DNA from 2 places in the Streptomyces sp. NPDC057307 genome. Region 1 is predicted to be linked to the other one. Evidence: riboswitches for the same ligand, from Rfam matches in the RefSeq annotation. Region 1 holds a riboswitch; the other holds the start of a gene.
The links. A riboswitch is a leader RNA that binds a small molecule or an ion and turns the genes downstream of it on or off. The one in region 1 is predicted to bind glycine.
Positions count from the first base shown of each region.

Region 1 (7,725 bases):
GACGGCCGGTTCGGACAGCCGCAGCGGTCCCGCCGGCATCCGGTCGAGGCCGGTGGCGATCCGGCGCAGGTCGAGCCACGGGATGCCGACGCCGCCGCCGGGCGCGTGCGGGTTCAGCCAGATCCCCCAGCGTTCGGGGTAGAGGGCGCGGGCGACGTCGCGGCCGGTGACGACCTCGTGCGCTCGGTTCCAGCCACTGACGGACAGCTCCTGGGCGGAGGTGACGCAGGGCGCGTAGCCGAGGCCGTCGACCTCCATGTTCCCGTACTGCGCGTCGGGCGAGCCCGCGCGGCCGTGCCAGAGCAGCATCCACACCTGGCCCCCGGAGCCGTCGGCGAGTGCCTGGAGCAGCGCCTCGTAGGCGTCGTAGCGTCCTGGCGTCACCTGGCGCAGCATGTGCTCGACCTGCCCCGTCGCCGCGGTGCCTGACGCGCTCACTCTTGGTCCCGCCCCTCGTCGATCCATTGTTTGGACCGGCCTCCCCCGCTTCGGGCCCGTGCCGGCCAGGCCATCAAACCAGCTTAGACCGGCGGGTCATGGCCGGTTCCGGGGCCGGTCGCGACGGCGTGTTACGCGGGCGGAACGGCCGTCCGCTGGTAGAAGGGCCGCACCCGCTCCAGCATCCAGGTGCCGACCGGGTCCTGAGTGGCGTCCAGCAGGACGAGATTGACCGGCCAGCCGACGTGGACGCGGCCGAGTGCCCTGCCCAGCGCGTCCATGGGCGCGTTGCGTTCGGCGGCCTCCCAGGAGGAGAGCTGCACACCGACGAAGAGCACCGGGGCCTCGCCCTCGACGCTGGCGAGCCCGCGGCGGGCGCTGAGGACGACGCCGGACGCCTCGAACTCCTCGGCCGCCGCGGTCAGGAAGTCGACCGGGTCCTCCTGCCAGTCGGGCTCGAAGAGCCGCACCCGCCCGCCGCTCGCGGGGCCGTCCAGGGGCGTACGGCCCACCCGGCACAGCTCCGCGACGGCGAGCGGCGGCAGTGGGGCGCCGACCATGCCGCCGGGGTTCACGGCGATGCCGAGCTGCGGGGGCAGGCCGCGGGCGAACTCGCGGGCCGGGGCGACGGTGAACGGCATATGAGCCCCGACGCACTGGAGGAACTGCTGCTCGGAGCTGAAGACGGGGACGTACGGCGCGCCCTCGATCTCCATGGTGGGCAGATCCAGGGCGGGGCTGTCGGGTCCGCCGCCGTTGGGCAGCGGCACCCAGAGCCGGCTGCGCCCGAGCACCTCGACGAGCCGCCCGCCGGCGGCCGCGTTCCCGAGCGAGGCGGCGAGCACCTCTTCCAACTCGTTGCCCGGCCATGCTGTGTTCACGTAACTCTCCCGTGTCGCCCGTGCGTGCGGCCCGCCCCGCGTGCCGCGGAAACCCTAACGCCGCGGGCCCGTGGCCGCGCGACGCCGACGCCGGATCCGCGCTCCGCCCGCCCACCGGCGACGCGGGGCGCCAGGACCCCCGCGTGGGGATTCGTCCCCGATCGCCGGACGGGCCGCACGCGGCGGCGCTCCGGTGATCGGGGGTAGGCCCAGCCCAGCCGGGACCCCCCGCGTGGGGATTCGTCCTCGACCGCCGGACGGGGCGCATCCGCCGGCCCTCCGGTGATCGGGGACGGCCCCGGGCCGGAGGGCGGCCCGCGCGCCCCTGCCGCGTGCCACGCGCACGGCCCCGCTCACGCCCCCGGGAAGTCGATCCCCGTCAGTGCCCCCGCCGCGTCGCGGTCCAGGAGGACCGCCGACGCGCAGCCCGGTGGGAGGTGGCCGGATTCCGCCGCCGTGACGAGGCGGGACACCGCGCGGCGGTGGCGGGCGAAGGCGTAGCCGGACACCCCGCGCCCGCGCTCGCGCTGACCCGCGCGGGCCGTCTTCGGGGTCACGTCGAGCAGCACCAGATGGAGCCTTCTGCCGCGGCGGCGGGCCTCACGGGCCAGCCAGCGGCGGACCCACGCCTGGGTGCCGCAGTCGTGCACCACCACGCTGTCACCGGAGCGCAGCGCGCGCCGCAGCCCCGCGTAGTGCGCGAGGCGCACCAGCGGCCGGTAGACGGCGTACGGCAGCCGCTCGGGCAGCCGGCCCGCCCAGCGGTCGCGGGTGTCCTGCGAGTCGATCCCCCGGCCCGCGGCGGCCCGGCCGATCAGTGTGGACTTCCCGCTGCCCGGCAGGCCCGAGACGACGACCACGTCGCCGTCGCCGAAGGTCAGCCGCCGGGGCCCCCGCCGTCCCCGTTCCCGCAGGTCCCGGATGACCGGCGGCACCGCCGCCAAGGCCTTGCGGGGGACCGCGGCCGGCTGGGCGGGCACCCCCGCGGTCGTCGCGTACGCACCTGCACGGGACCGCTGCAACGTCATCGCCCTCCCCCTGTCGGGTCCATCGCCGTGGCCGATGACCCTTGCCCATCAAGTGTAAAGAACTGGTAATACGGCACCAAGCGTTTTGCTGCTCACGGCCCTGTCGGCCCCGTCCGGCCGCCCGGTGGGACGTCCCCGCCGCCCTCCCTCCCTACGGAGGCCGTCGCGTGCGATGATGTGCGCGCCAACTCCATACCGGCCGTTCGAATCCGCGCGGGAGAGTCCCGGTCACCGTTGGTGCCGGGCGCCGAAGGAGCAAGTTCCTCCCTTGAATCTCTCAGGCCCAGTACCGCGCGGACGAGGCAGATCTGAAAAGCGAATCGCCGTCAGGCGCTTCCACCCAAGGTGCAAGTCACGACCTCCGTATGCGTACGTGTACGTACACGTCGTGATGAACCTCTCAGGTTCCGATGACAGATGGGGAGGATTGTCCTCTCTGTCATGCCCTGGGAGCCACACCTATGAGCGATACGTCCGACACCCCCGTCCCCGAAGCGGCCGGTCCCGACGCCCCGCGCCTCACCGCGCTCGACGCCGTGCACCGCGCGCTGGGCGCCACGATGACCGACTTCGCAGGCTGGGACATGCCGCTGCGCTACGCCAGCGAGCGTGAGGAGCACCTCGCCGTCCGTACGAAGGCCGGTCTCTTCGACCTCTCCCACATGGGCGAGATCACCGTCACCGGCACGCAGGCCGCCGAGGCGCTGGACTACGCGCTGGTCGGCAACATCGGCACCCTCGCCGTGGGCCGCGCCCGCTACACCATGATCTGCCAGGAGGACGGCGGGATCCTGGACGACCTGATCGTGTACCGCCTCGACACCCACGGCGCCCCCGAGTTCATGGTCGTCGCGAACGCCTCCAACGCGCAGGTCGTGCTCGACGAGCTGACCGGCCGCGCCGCGGACTTCGATGTCGAGGTGCGGGACGACCGCGACGCGTACGCGCTGCTCGCCGTCCAGGGCCCGCTGTCGCCCGGCATCCTGGCCCAGCTCACCGACGCCGATCTGGCCGGGCTCAAGTACTACGCCGGACTGCCCGGCACCGTCGCCGGCGTACCCGCGCTGATCGCCCGTACCGGCTACACGGGTGAGGACGGCTTCGAGCTGTTCGTGGAGCCCCGCCACGCGGAAGGGCTGTGGCAGGCCCTGATGGCCGCGGGCGCGTCCGCCGGACTCGTACCCGCCGGCCTCTCGTGCCGCGACACCCTGCGGATGGAGGCGGGCATGCCGCTGTACGGGCAGGAGCTGACGACCGGCCTCACGCCCTTCGACGCGGGCCTGGGCCGGGTCGTCAAGTTCGAGAAGGAGGGCTACTTCGTGGGCCGTACGGCGCTGGAGGCCGCCGCCGAACGCGCCGAGACCGCGCCCCCGCGCAAGCTGACCGGACTCGTCGCCACGGGCCGCCGCGTGCCGCGCGCCGGATACCCGGTGGTGGCGGACGGTGCGGTGGTGGGCCATGTCACCTCGGGCGCTCCGTCGCCGACGCTGGGCCGGCCGATCGCCATGGCCTACGTGGACGCGTCGCACGCCGCGGCGGGCACGACGGGCGTCGGGGTCGACATCCGGGGCTCGATCGAGCCCTACGAGGTCGTCGCGCTGCCCTTCTACAAGCGTCAGAAGTAGCGCCCGCCGGACCGGGCCCCATCTCACTGGGCAAGACACGTGTTCACCACCACTCCCCCGCGTACAGGAGAATTCACGACATGAGCAACCCCCAGCAGCTGCGCTACAGCAAGGAGCACGAGTGGCTGTCGACCGCCGATGACGGCGTGTCGACGGTCGGTATCACGGAGTACGCGGCGAACGCCCTCGGCGACGTCGTGTACGCCCAGCTCCCCGAGCTCGGTTCCACGGTGACCGCGGGCGAGACCTGCGGCGAGCTGGAGTCGACCAAGTCGGTCAGCGACCTGTACTCCCCCGTCACGGGTGAGGTCACCGAGGCGAACCAGGACGTCGTGGACGACCCCTCGCTGGTGAACTCCGCACCCTTCGAGGGCGGCTGGCTGTTCAAGGTGCGCGTCACGGAGGAGCCGAAGGACCTGCTCTCCGCCGACGACTACACCGAATTCTCCGGCAACTGAGACCCCAGGGACTGTGATGTCTTCGAAGTCGCTCCTCAACTCCTCTCTCCACGAGCTCGACCCCGACGTCGCCGCCGCCGTCGACGCCGAACTCCACCGCCAGCAGTCGACGCTCGAAATGATCGCGTCGGAGAACTTCGCCCCGGTCGCCGTCATGGAGGCGCAGGGCTCCGTCCTGACCAACAAGTACGCCGAGGGCTACCCGGGCCGCCGGTACTACGGCGGCTGTGAGCACGTCGACGTCATCGAGAACATCGCGATCGACCGGGTGAAGGCGCTCTTCGGCGCCGAGCACGCCAACGTGCAGCCCCACTCAGGCGCGCAGGCCAACGCCGCGGCGATGTTCGCGCTGCTGAAGCCGGGCGACACGATCATGGGTCTGAATCTGGCCCACGGCGGTCATCTGACGCACGGCATGAAGATCAACTTCTCCGGCAAGCTCTACAACGTGGTCGCCTACCACGTCGACGAGGAGACCGGTCAGGTCGACATGGCCGAGGTCGAGCGCCTGGCCAAGGAGTCGCGCCCGAAGCTCATCGTGGCCGGCTGGTCCGCGTACCCGCGTCAGCTCGACTTCGCCGCGTTCCGGCGGATCGCGGACGAGGTCGACGCGTATCTGATGGTCGACATGGCGCACTTCGCCGGTCTGGTCGCCGCGGGCCTGCACCCCAACCCGGTGCCGCACGCGCACGTCGTCACCACGACCACGCACAAGACCCTGGGCGGCCCGCGCGGCGGCGTGATCCTCTCCACCCAGGAGCTGGCCAAGAAGATCAACTCCGCGGTCTTCCCCGGACAGCAGGGCGGTCCGCTGGAGCACGTCATCGCGGCGAAGGCGGTGTCCTTCAAGGTCGCGGCGACCGAGGAGTTCAAGGAGCGCCAGCAGCTCACGCTGGACGGCGCGCGCATCCTCGCCGAGCGCCTGGTCCAGGACGACGTCACGAAGGTCGGCGTCTCGGTCCTCTCCGGCGGCACGGACGTGCACCTCGTCCTGGTCGACCTGCGAAACTCGGAGCTGGACGGCCAGCAGGCCGAGGACCGGCTGCACGAGATCGGCATCACGGTCAACCGCAACGCCGTCCCGAACGACCCGCGCCCGCCGATGGTCACCTCCGGCCTGCGGATCGGCACCCCGGCGCTCGCCACCCGCGGCTTCACGACCGAGGACTTCACCGAGGTCGCGGACGTCATCGCGGCGGCGCTGAAGCCCGAGTTCGACCGCGACGCCCTGGCGGCGCGCGTGACGGCGCTGGCGGCGAAACACCCGCTGTACCCCGGCCTGTAGTCGCACCCGCGACCACGGCTCGGGCGTCTCCGGACTTCCGGACACGCCCCCGGGGCACCGCGCGCACCCGATCGGCGCGCGCGGTGCCCCGTACCGTTCCACCCTGTATGTGCGGTTTCTGCACCACCCCGGCAGACAACGGCGTCTACCAACCAGCTAGGAGTCCCACCGTGGCCATCTCGGTCTTCGACCTGTTCTCGATCGGTATCGGCCCGTCCAGCTCCCACACGGTCGGTCCCATGCGCGCGGCGGGCCTCTTCGCCCGCCGGCTGAAGAACGAGGGCCTGCTGGCCCACACCGCCAAGGTCAGGGCCGAACTCTTCGGCTCGCTCGGCGCCACCGGCCACGGCCACGGGACGCCCAAGGCGGTGCTGCTGGGCCTGGCGGGCGAGTCCCCCCGTACCGTCGACATCGAGTCCGCCGACGCGCGGGTGGACGCCATCCGTACGGAGGGCCGCATCAGCCTCCTCGGAATGCACGAGATCGGCTTCGACTTCGACGCGGACCTGGTCCTGCACCGGCGCAAGGCACTGCCGTACCACGCGAACGGCATGACGGTCTCCGCGTACGACTCCGACGGCGGCACCCTCCTGGAGAAGACGTACTACTCGGTCGGCGGCGGGTTCGTCGTGGACGAGGACGCCGTGGGCGAGGACCGCATCAAGCTGGACGACACGGTGCTGACGTACCGTTTCCGCAGCGGTGACGAACTCCTGCGGCTGGCCGGCGAGACCGGGCTCTCGATCTCCGCGCTGATGCTGGAGAACGAGAAGGCATGGCGCACGGAGGCCGAGATCCGCGAGGGTCTGCTGGAGATCTGGGGAGCCATGCGGGCGTGCGTGGCACGCGGCATGGCGCGCGAGGGCATCCTGCCCGGCGGCCTCAAGGTCCGCCGCCGCGCGGCGAATTCGGCGCGGCAGCTGCGCGCCGAGGGCGACCCGGCGGCCCACGCGATGGAGTGGATCACCCTCTACGCGATGGCGGTCAACGAGGAGAACGCGGCGGGCGGCCGTGTCGTCACCGCACCCACCAACGGCGCGGCGGGCATCATCCCCGCCGTCCTGCACTACTACCTGAACTTCGCCGCGGCCGGCCACACGGACGCCGAGAAGGACGACGACATCGTCCGCTTCCTGCTCGCCGCCGGCGCGATCGGCATGCTCTTCAAGGAGAACGCGTCCATCTCGGGCGCCGAGGTCGGCTGCCAGGGCGAGGTCGGCTCGGCCTGCTCCATGGCGGCGGGCGCCCTCGCGGAGGTCCTGGGCGGCAGCCCCGAACAGGTCGAGAACGCCGCCGAGATCGGCATGGAGCACAACCTCGGCCTAACCTGCGACCCGGTCGGCGGCCTCGTCCAGATCCCGTGCATCGAGCGCAACGGCATGGCGGCGGTCAAGGCGGTGACGGCCGCGAAGATGGCGCTGCGCGGCGACGGCAGCCACAAGGTGTCCCTGGACAAGGTCATCAAGACGATGAAGGAGACCGGCGCCGACATGTCGGTCAAGTACAAGGAGACCGCGCGGGGCGGGCTCGCGGTGAACATCATCGAGTGCTGAGGCGGGTACCGACCCCGTTTCACGACCCTGTGTTCATGATCCGGTGTTCATGATCCGGTGTTCACGACCCGCTGTTCACGACTCCGTGTTCATGACCCGGTGTCCGCCGACCGGGCGCGGACCCGACTCCGCGGGAGCAGCGGTTCACCCTGCCGGCCCCGGCGCATGAGGACCACCGACCAGACGCCGATCACCGCCGCGAACAAGGTGGAGCCGATCGTGATGACGGCGAATCCCTGACGGGAGGCGTCGGCGGCGCTGCCCACGAAGCTGGCGAACAGCGAGCCGAACAGGGACACCGCGATGGCCTCGCTGCCGAGCCGTACGGTGTTGATCCACCCGGCCGCCATGCCCGCCTCCTTCTCCGGCACCTGCGACAGGGCCTCACCGTCCACCAGACCGGCCTGCAGACCGAATCCGACGCCGACGACCGCCATCGGCAGCGCCATCCACACCA
Region 1 is NZ_JBHUZM010000017.1:78,536-86,260, reverse strand. Features, by position in the region: gene ACFUN8_RS09870 (enhanced serine sensitivity protein SseB C-terminal domain-containing protein) at 1-438, opposite strand, end outside; gene ACFUN8_RS09865 (enhanced serine sensitivity protein SseB) at 570-1,319, opposite strand; gene ACFUN8_RS09860 (AAA family ATPase) at 1,673-2,347, opposite strand; glycine riboswitch at 2,552-2,649, shown strand; gene gcvT (glycine cleavage system aminomethyltransferase GcvT) at 2,809-3,972, shown strand; gene gcvH (glycine cleavage system protein GcvH) at 4,053-4,430, shown strand; gene glyA (serine hydroxymethyltransferase) at 4,447-5,715, shown strand; gene ACFUN8_RS09840 (L-serine ammonia-lyase) at 5,886-7,268, shown strand; gene ACFUN8_RS09835 (MFS transporter) at 7,358-7,725, opposite strand, start outside.

Region 2 (7,725 bases), on a different contig from region 1:
CCGTCCATGGCGGCCTTGCCGGTTTGTACGAGGTGCGGGCACCGCAACACCCAGGACAGTCGGTTCTGCTCCAACTGTGGTGCGCCGCTGAGGGCCGGAACGCCCGCGGAGCGTCCTTCGGAGACGACCTCGACCATCTCGATCTCAGGTCTTGAGGCGTACGAGGCGGAGGCGACCGGCCAGACGGCCGTTCCCTCGCTGTCGCCGGAGGCGCAGGCCGCGGTGGACGCGCTTCCGCTCGGCTCCGCGCTGCTGGTCGTACGTCGCGGACCGAACTCGGGCAGCCGCTTCCTGCTGGACGGCGACCTGACGACGGCGGGAAGGCACCCGCAGAGCGACATCTTCCTCGACGACGTCACGGTGTCCCGTCGGCACGTCGAGTTCCGCAGGAGCCCGGAAGGCCACTTCACGGTCTCCGATGTCGGCAGTCTCAACGGCACGTACGTCAACCGGGAGCGGATCGACGCCGTCGCGGTGTCGAACGGTGACGAGGTCCAGATCGGCAAGTACCGGCTGGTCTTCTACGCGAGCCAGCGGGGCGTGTGACCCTTCAGGGAAGGTCCATGCTGCGACCACCGACGGGCGGTGCCGGTCACGGCACCGCCCCCACGGGTGACCGTCTGGTCAGCATCGGCATGGTGCTGAACCAGCTCAGGGACGAGTTCCCCGAGGTCACCATCTCCAAGATCCGGTTCCTGGAGGCCGAAGGGCTTGTCGAGCCCCGGCGGACCCCCTCCGGGTACCGGAAGTTCAGCCCCGAGGACGTCGAGCGCCTCGCCCAGGTCCTGCGGATGCAGCGGGACCACTATCTGCCCCTCAAGGTCATCAGGGAGCATCTCGACGCCGTATCGCGCGGTGAACGGCTCCCGCTGCCCGCTCAGGTCTCCCAGGGCCCTCAGCGGGAACTCCTCGGCTCCACGTGGGACGCGGAGCCCGAGCTGCCCACCGCCCCGAGGATCGGCCGCGCGGAGCTGCTGGCGGCCACCGAGGCGGGCGAGAGCGAGCTGGACGAGTGGGAGTCGTACGGCCTCATCGCCCCGATGGCGGAGGGCGGCTACGACTCCGAGACCGTGACCGTGGCAAAACTTGTCGCGGAACTCGGAAGATTCGGCCTGGAACCTCGGCATCTGCGCGCCGTGAAAGCCGCCGCCGACCGCGAGGCCGGACTGGTCGAGCAGGTCGTCGCACCCCTGCGCCGGCACCGCAATCCGCAGACCAGGGCCCATGCCGAGGCCGCGACGAAGGAGCTGGCCGCGCTCTCGGTACGGCTCCACGCGGCACTGGTGCAGACGGCTCTCGGAGTCCGCCTGCCCTGATCTTGGGGGAGTCCGACTACCCAAACCGACCGGGCACGTCCTAGGGTTGCTGTGTGAACGAGCTCGACGTCGTGGGTGTCCGGGTGGAAATGCCCTCCAACCAACCGATCGTGCTCCTGCGTGAAGTGGGAGGCGACCGGTACCTTCCCATCTGGATCGGGCCTGGGGAAGCTACCGCTATTGCCTTCGCCCAACAGGGCATGGCACCGGCCCGACCACTGACCCATGACCTCTTCAAGGATGTTCTTGAGGCAGTGGGCCAGGAACTTACGCAGGTGCGCATCACCGACCTGCGCGAAGGAGTCTTCTACGCGGAGCTGGTCTTCGCGAGTGGTGTCGAGGTGAGTGCCAGGCCGTCCGACGCCATAGCGCTGGCACTGCGCACCGGCACGCCCATCTACGGCAGCGACGGGGTGCTGGACGATGCGGGTATCGCCATCCCCGACGAGCAGGAGGACGAGGTGGAGAAGTTCCGCGAATTCCTCGACCAGATCTCTCCGGAGGATTTCGGGACCAACAGCCAGTGAGCGCCGCACGGTCGATGACCGTCATACCGGACTCCGTCCGCGCATTCGAGCAGCCTTTCCCGGTGGCGAGACACGGGAAACCACTCTCAGGGTGATTATCACTCGGCGTGCCTAGCGTGGCGATCGTTGACGCACCCGGAGGGACTGCTTACCGTCGACGGGGCAGGTCAAGGACGGAGGTCGGTGTGAGAAGCAGCGGCGACGGTACGGCGAACGGCCCGTACCCGCTTCACGGCAGTACGTCCGACCCCACGACCGACACGGTCGGCTACCGGGGGCCGACCGCGTGCGCGGCGGCGGGCATCACGTACCGCCAGTTGGACTACTGGGCGCGCACCGAGCTGGTGGAGCCGAGTGTGCGTCCCGCGAAGGGATCCGGCACGCAGCGGCTCTACAGCTTCCGCGACGTCGTCTTCCTCAAGATCGTGAAGCGCTTCCTGGACACCGGTGTCGCTCTCCAGAACATCCGGACGGCGGTTCAGCATCTGCGCGACCGCGGGGCCGGGGACCTGGAGCGCATGACGCTCATGAGCGACGGCGCGACGGTGTACGAGTGCTCGTCCCCCGACGAGGTCGTGGACCTTCTGCAGGGCGGTCAGGGCATCTTCGGGATCGCCGTCGGTGTGGTGTGGCGGGACGTCGAGGCGGCGCTCTCCCAGCTGCACGGGGAGCGCGTCGACACCGGTGAGACCCTGATCGGTCACAACCCCGCCGACGAACTCGCCCGTCGCCGCCGTGACCGGGCCGTCTGAGCGGCCGGTCCGGGCTCGGGTTCCGCTTCTGGCTCTGGTTCGGGGCGATTGTCAGTGCCGTAGGGGAGCATCGGTGGGGTGAGACCCGCGCCGACCATCCTGCATCTGGACATGGATGCCTTCTTCGCCGCCGCCGAGCAGGCGGCGAAGCCGAGCCTGCGTGGAAAGCCGGTCGTCGTCGGGGGTCTCGGTCCGCGCGGGGTCGTCTCGACGGCGTCGTACGAGGCGCGGCGGTTCGGGATCCACTCGGCCATGCCGATGGCGCAGGCGCGCCGGCTCGCGCCGAACGCGGCGTATCTGGTGCCGCGCTTCGCGCTCTACCGCACGGTCAGCGAGCAGGTGATGGAGCTGCTGGGCCGACTGTCACCGCTGGTGGAGCCGCTGAGTCTGGACGAGGCGTTCGTCGATCTGGAGGCCGGTGGGTCCGCTTTCGACTCGGCGTCCGCGCGTGCGACGGGTGAGCGGCTGCGGCGGGACATCAGGGCGGTGACCGGTCTGACCGGCTCGGTGGGGCTCGCCGGGTCCAAGATGCTCGCGAAGATCGCCTCCGAGCAGGCGAAACCCGACGGTCTGGTGCTCATGGAGCCGGGCACCGAGCGGGAGCTGCTGGGGCCGATGAGCGTACGGACGCTGCCCGGGGTCGGGCCAGCCACCGGTGAGCATCTGCGCCGGGCCGGGATGACCACCGTCGCCGATCTGACGGAGGCCGGGGAGGACGAGCTGGTGCGGCTCGTGGGGAAGGCGCACGGCACCTCGCTGTACCGGATGGCGTCGGGGCACGACGACCGGCCGGTGGTGGCCGAGCGCGAGACCAAGTCCGTCTCCGTCGAGGACACCTTCGACGTCGATCTGCACGACCGTGTGCGGGTCAGGACGGAGGTGGACCGGCTGGCGGAGCGCTGTGTGCGACGGCTCCGGGAGTCGGGGCACTCCGGCCGGACCATCGTCCTCAAGGTGCGGCGGTACGACTTCTCGACGCTCACCCGCTCCGAGACGCTGCGCGGGCCCACGGACGACCCGGGCGTCGTGCGGGAAGCCGCGGGGAGGCTGCTGGAGTCCCTGGACACCACCGGCGGGGTGCGGCTGCTGGGGGTAGGGGTGACGGGGCTGACCGACTACACGCAGGAGGACCTGTTCGCGCAGGCGCAGGCGGCGGCGGACGCGGAGACCGCGGTCGCGGTGGTGGCCGATGAGCCGGACGTCGCGACGGCGCCGGACGAGCCTGCGGAGGAACCCGTGCCGGTGCCGGAGCCCGGGGCCGACGCGGTCGCCGAGCGGCACTGGCCGGCGGGGCACGACGTGCGCCATGCCGAGTTCGGCGCGGGGTGGGTGCAGGGCAGTGGCGTGGGGCGGGTCACCGTACGGTTCGAGGAGCCCACGCAGGCCGTTCCGGGCCGGGTGCGCACCTTCCGTACGGACGATCCCGACCTGGAGCTGTCGGAACCGCTGCCCTTGGTGGCGACACCACCGGATCGGGCGCCCCGGCAGCGGGACTGACCGGCCGGGCCGCGTCTGACGAACGGCGCCGTGCTACTCCGTGGAGTCGTCCCGGCCCGCCACCTGGCCGAAGTCGCGGTCCGCCGGGCGGGGCGGGCGTTCCGGGGCCGCGGGCTCCGGCAGGGCCAGTTGGTAGTGGTGGTAGAGCTGGACCTCCTGGTCGGGGGAGAGATGGCGGCCGACACCGAAGTCGGGCGCGTCCTTGATCAGGCCGCGCTCGTACGGGACGTGCAGGGACTCGTTGCGGTAGGTGCTGGGGGCCAGGGGTACGAACGCGTCCCGGCTGAACAGCCCGGTCCGTACCGCCGCCCACTCCGGCACGCCCGTGGCGTCGTCCAGATACACCTCGTCGACAGTGCCGATCTTGTGCCCGTCGCGGTCGTACGCCTTGCGGCCGATCAGGCTGCGCGGATCGATGTCGGTCTGCACGGTCCCTCCAACTGGTCGCACATGCTCCCTCACCCTACGAAAGGGCACATCGGGGCTGTCGGCCACTCGAAGTCCGCTCGAAGTCCGCGCGGAGAGCTCGCTGGTACGCTGGTCAGTGGCTGTCGACCCCGTGCGGGAGAGCCATCCGGTGAGACTGCCGGAGGCGCCGAAGGAGCAAATCCTCCCCGGAAACTCTCAGGCCCCCGTACCGCATGGACGAGGTCACTCTGGAAAGCAGAGCAGGTGTCGGACGGCATCCGCTCTCACCGACGGTGAAAGCCGGCCCGCCTCGCGGCGGACCGGTGAAACTCTCAGGTTGATGTGACAGAGGGGGAGGCCGTCCGGGCACCCGTGTATCGGTGCCCCTCGCAGGTCGCGCCAGACCAGGAGGCCTCCCGAATGACAGCCCACCGCACACCGCTCTCGCAGCTTGAACGAGGAACCCCCTTCGAGCGGCGCCACGTCGGCCCCGACGCCGCCGCGCAGGCGAAGATGCTCGCGCAGGTCGGCTACGGCTCGCTCGACGAGCTGACCGCCGCCGCGGTGCCCGACGTGATCAAGAGCGCCGAGGCCCTGCGGCTGCCCGACGCCCGCACCGAGGCCGAGGTGCTGGCCGAGCTGCGCAGCCTCGCGGACCGCAACCAGGTCCTCGCCCCGATGATCGGCCTCGGCTACTACGGCACCTTCACCCCGCCGGTGATCCTGCGCAACGTGATGGAGAACCCGGCCTGGTACACCGCGTACACGCCGTACCAGCCCGAGATCTCCCAGGGGCGCCTGGAGGCACTGCTCAACTTCCAGACCGTGGTCGCCGATCTCACCGGTCTGCCGACGTCGGGCGCCTCCCTGCTGGACGAGGGCACGGCCGCCGCCGAGGCCATGGCGCTCGCCCGCCGGGTCGGCAAGGTGAAGGGCGGCGTCTTCCTGGTCGACGCCGACGCGCTGCCGCAGACCGTCGCCGTCATCCGCACCCGGGCCGAACCGGCCGGCGTCGACGTCGTCGTCGCCGACCTGGCCGACGGGATCCCGGCCGAGGCCGCCGAGCACGGCGTCTTCGGCGTACTGCTGCAGTACCCGGGCGCCTCCGGAGCCGTACGGGACATCAAGCCCGTCATCGAGCAGGCGCACGGACTCGGCGCGATCGTCACCGTCGCCGCCGACCTGCTGGCCCTCACCCTGCTCACCTCGCCCGGTGAGCTGGGCGCGGACATCGCCGTCGGCACCACCCAGCGGTTCGGCGTCCCCATGGGCTTCGGCGGACCGCACGCCGGATTCATGGCCGTACGCGAGAAGTTCGCCCGCAGCCTGCCCGGACGGCTCGTCGGCGTCTCCGTGGACGCGGACGGCAACAAGGCGTACCGGCTGGCGCTGCAGACCCGTGAGCAGCACATCCGCCGCGAGAAGGCCACCAGCAACATCTGTACCGCTCAGGTGCTGCTCGCCGTGATGGCCGGAATGTACGCGGTCTACCACGGCCCCGACGGACTGCGCGCGATCGCCGAGCGCACCCACCGCTACGCGACCGTCCTCGCCGACGGCTTGCGCGCCGGCGGCGTCGAGATCGTGCACGGTGCCTACTTCGACACGCTGACCGTACGGGTCCCGGGCCGCGCCGCCCAGGTCGTGGCCGCCGCCCGCGAGGGCGGGGTCAACCTCCGCCTCGTCGACGCCGACCTTGTCTCGCTCGCCTGCGACGAGACCACCGGGCGGGCCCAACTCGCCGCCGTATGGACCGCCTTCGGCGTCAAGGGCGACATCGAGGCCCTGGACGCCGCGTCCGCCGACGCGCTGCCGGACGCCCTGCTGCGCACCGACACCTACCTCGCGCACCCGGTCTTCCACCAGTACCGCTCCGAGACCGCGATGCTGCGCTATCTGCGCAGGCTCGCCGACCGCGACTACGCGCTGGACCGCGGCATGATCCCCCTCGGCTCCTGCACCATGAAGCTCAACGCCACCACCGAGATGGAGCCGGTGACCTGGCCGGAGTTCGCCGCGCTGCACCCCTTCGCGCCGGCCGACCAGGCGCAGGGGTATCTCACGCTGATCCGTGAGCTGGAGGAGCGCCTGGCGGAGGTCACCGGCTACGACGCGGTGTCCCTCCAGCCCAACGCGGGCTCCCAGGGCGAACTCGCCGGGCTGCTGGCCGTACGGGCGTACCACCGCGCCAACGGCGACACCGGCCGCACCGTCTGCCTCATCCCGTCGTCCGCGCACGGCACGAACGCCGCCAGCGCGGTCATGGCCGGCATGAAGGTCGTCGTCGTGAAGACCCGCGAGGACGGCGACGTCGACGTCGAGGACCTGCACGCCAAGATCGAGCGGCACGGCGACGAACTGGCCGTCCTGATGGTCACCTACCCGTCCACGCACGGCGTGTTCGAGGAACACATCACCGACATCTGCGCGGCCGTGCACGACGCCGGCGGTCAGGTGTACGTCGACGGCGCGAACCTCAACGCGCTGGTGGGGCTGGCGAAGCCGGGCCGGTTCGGCTCGGACGTGTCGCACCTGAACCTGCACAAGACCTTCTGCATCCCGCACGGCGGCGGCGGTCCCGGTGTCGGCCCGGTCGGCGTACGCGCCCACCTCGCCCCGTACCTGCCCAACCACCCGCTCCAGCCCGCCGCCGGCCCCGAGACGGGCGTCGGACCGATCTCGGCGGCCCCCTGGGGCTCGGCGGGGATCCTGCCGATCTCCTGGGCCTACGTCCGGCTGATGGGCGGCGAGGGGCTGAAGCGCGCCACGCAGGTCGCCGTCCTGGCCGCCAACTACATCGCCAAGCGTCTGGAGCCGCACTTCCCGGTCCTGTACGCGGGCCCGCACGGGCTCGTCGCGCACGAGTGCATCGTGGATCTGCGCCCGCTGTCGAAGGAGACCGGTGTCAGCGTCGACGACATCGCCAAGCGTCTCATCGACTACGGGTTCCACGCGCCGACGATGTCGTTCCCGGTGGCCGGCACGCTGATGATCGAGCCCACCGAGAGCGAGGACCTCACCGAACTCGACCGGTTCTGCGAGACGATGATCGCGATCCGCGCCGAGATCGAGAAGGTCGCGTCGGGCCACTGGCCGGCGGACGACAACCCGCTGCGCAACGCTCCGCACACGGCGGCCGCGCTGGGCGGGGAGTGGGAGCACGCGTACAGCCGTCAGGAGGCGGTCTTCCCGGCCGGGGTCTCGGCGGCCGACAAGTACTGGCCG
Region 2 is NZ_JBHUZM010000101.1:6,226-13,950, forward strand. Features, by position in the region: gene ACFUN8_RS27285 (FHA domain-containing protein) at 1-546, shown strand, start outside; gene ACFUN8_RS27290 (MerR family transcriptional regulator) at 564-1,316, shown strand; gene ACFUN8_RS27295 (bifunctional nuclease family protein) at 1,370-1,843, shown strand; gene ACFUN8_RS27300 (MerR family transcriptional regulator) at 2,029-2,595, shown strand; gene ACFUN8_RS27305 (DNA polymerase IV) at 2,674-4,092, shown strand; gene ACFUN8_RS27310 (PRC-barrel domain-containing protein) at 4,126-4,521, opposite strand; glycine riboswitch at 4,645-4,742, shown strand; gene gcvP (aminomethyl-transferring glycine dehydrogenase) at 4,921-7,725, shown strand, end outside.
Region 2: another riboswitch for glycine. It lies ahead of gcvP (aminomethyl-transferring glycine dehydrogenase); the one in region 1 lies ahead of gcvT (glycine cleavage system aminomethyltransferase GcvT).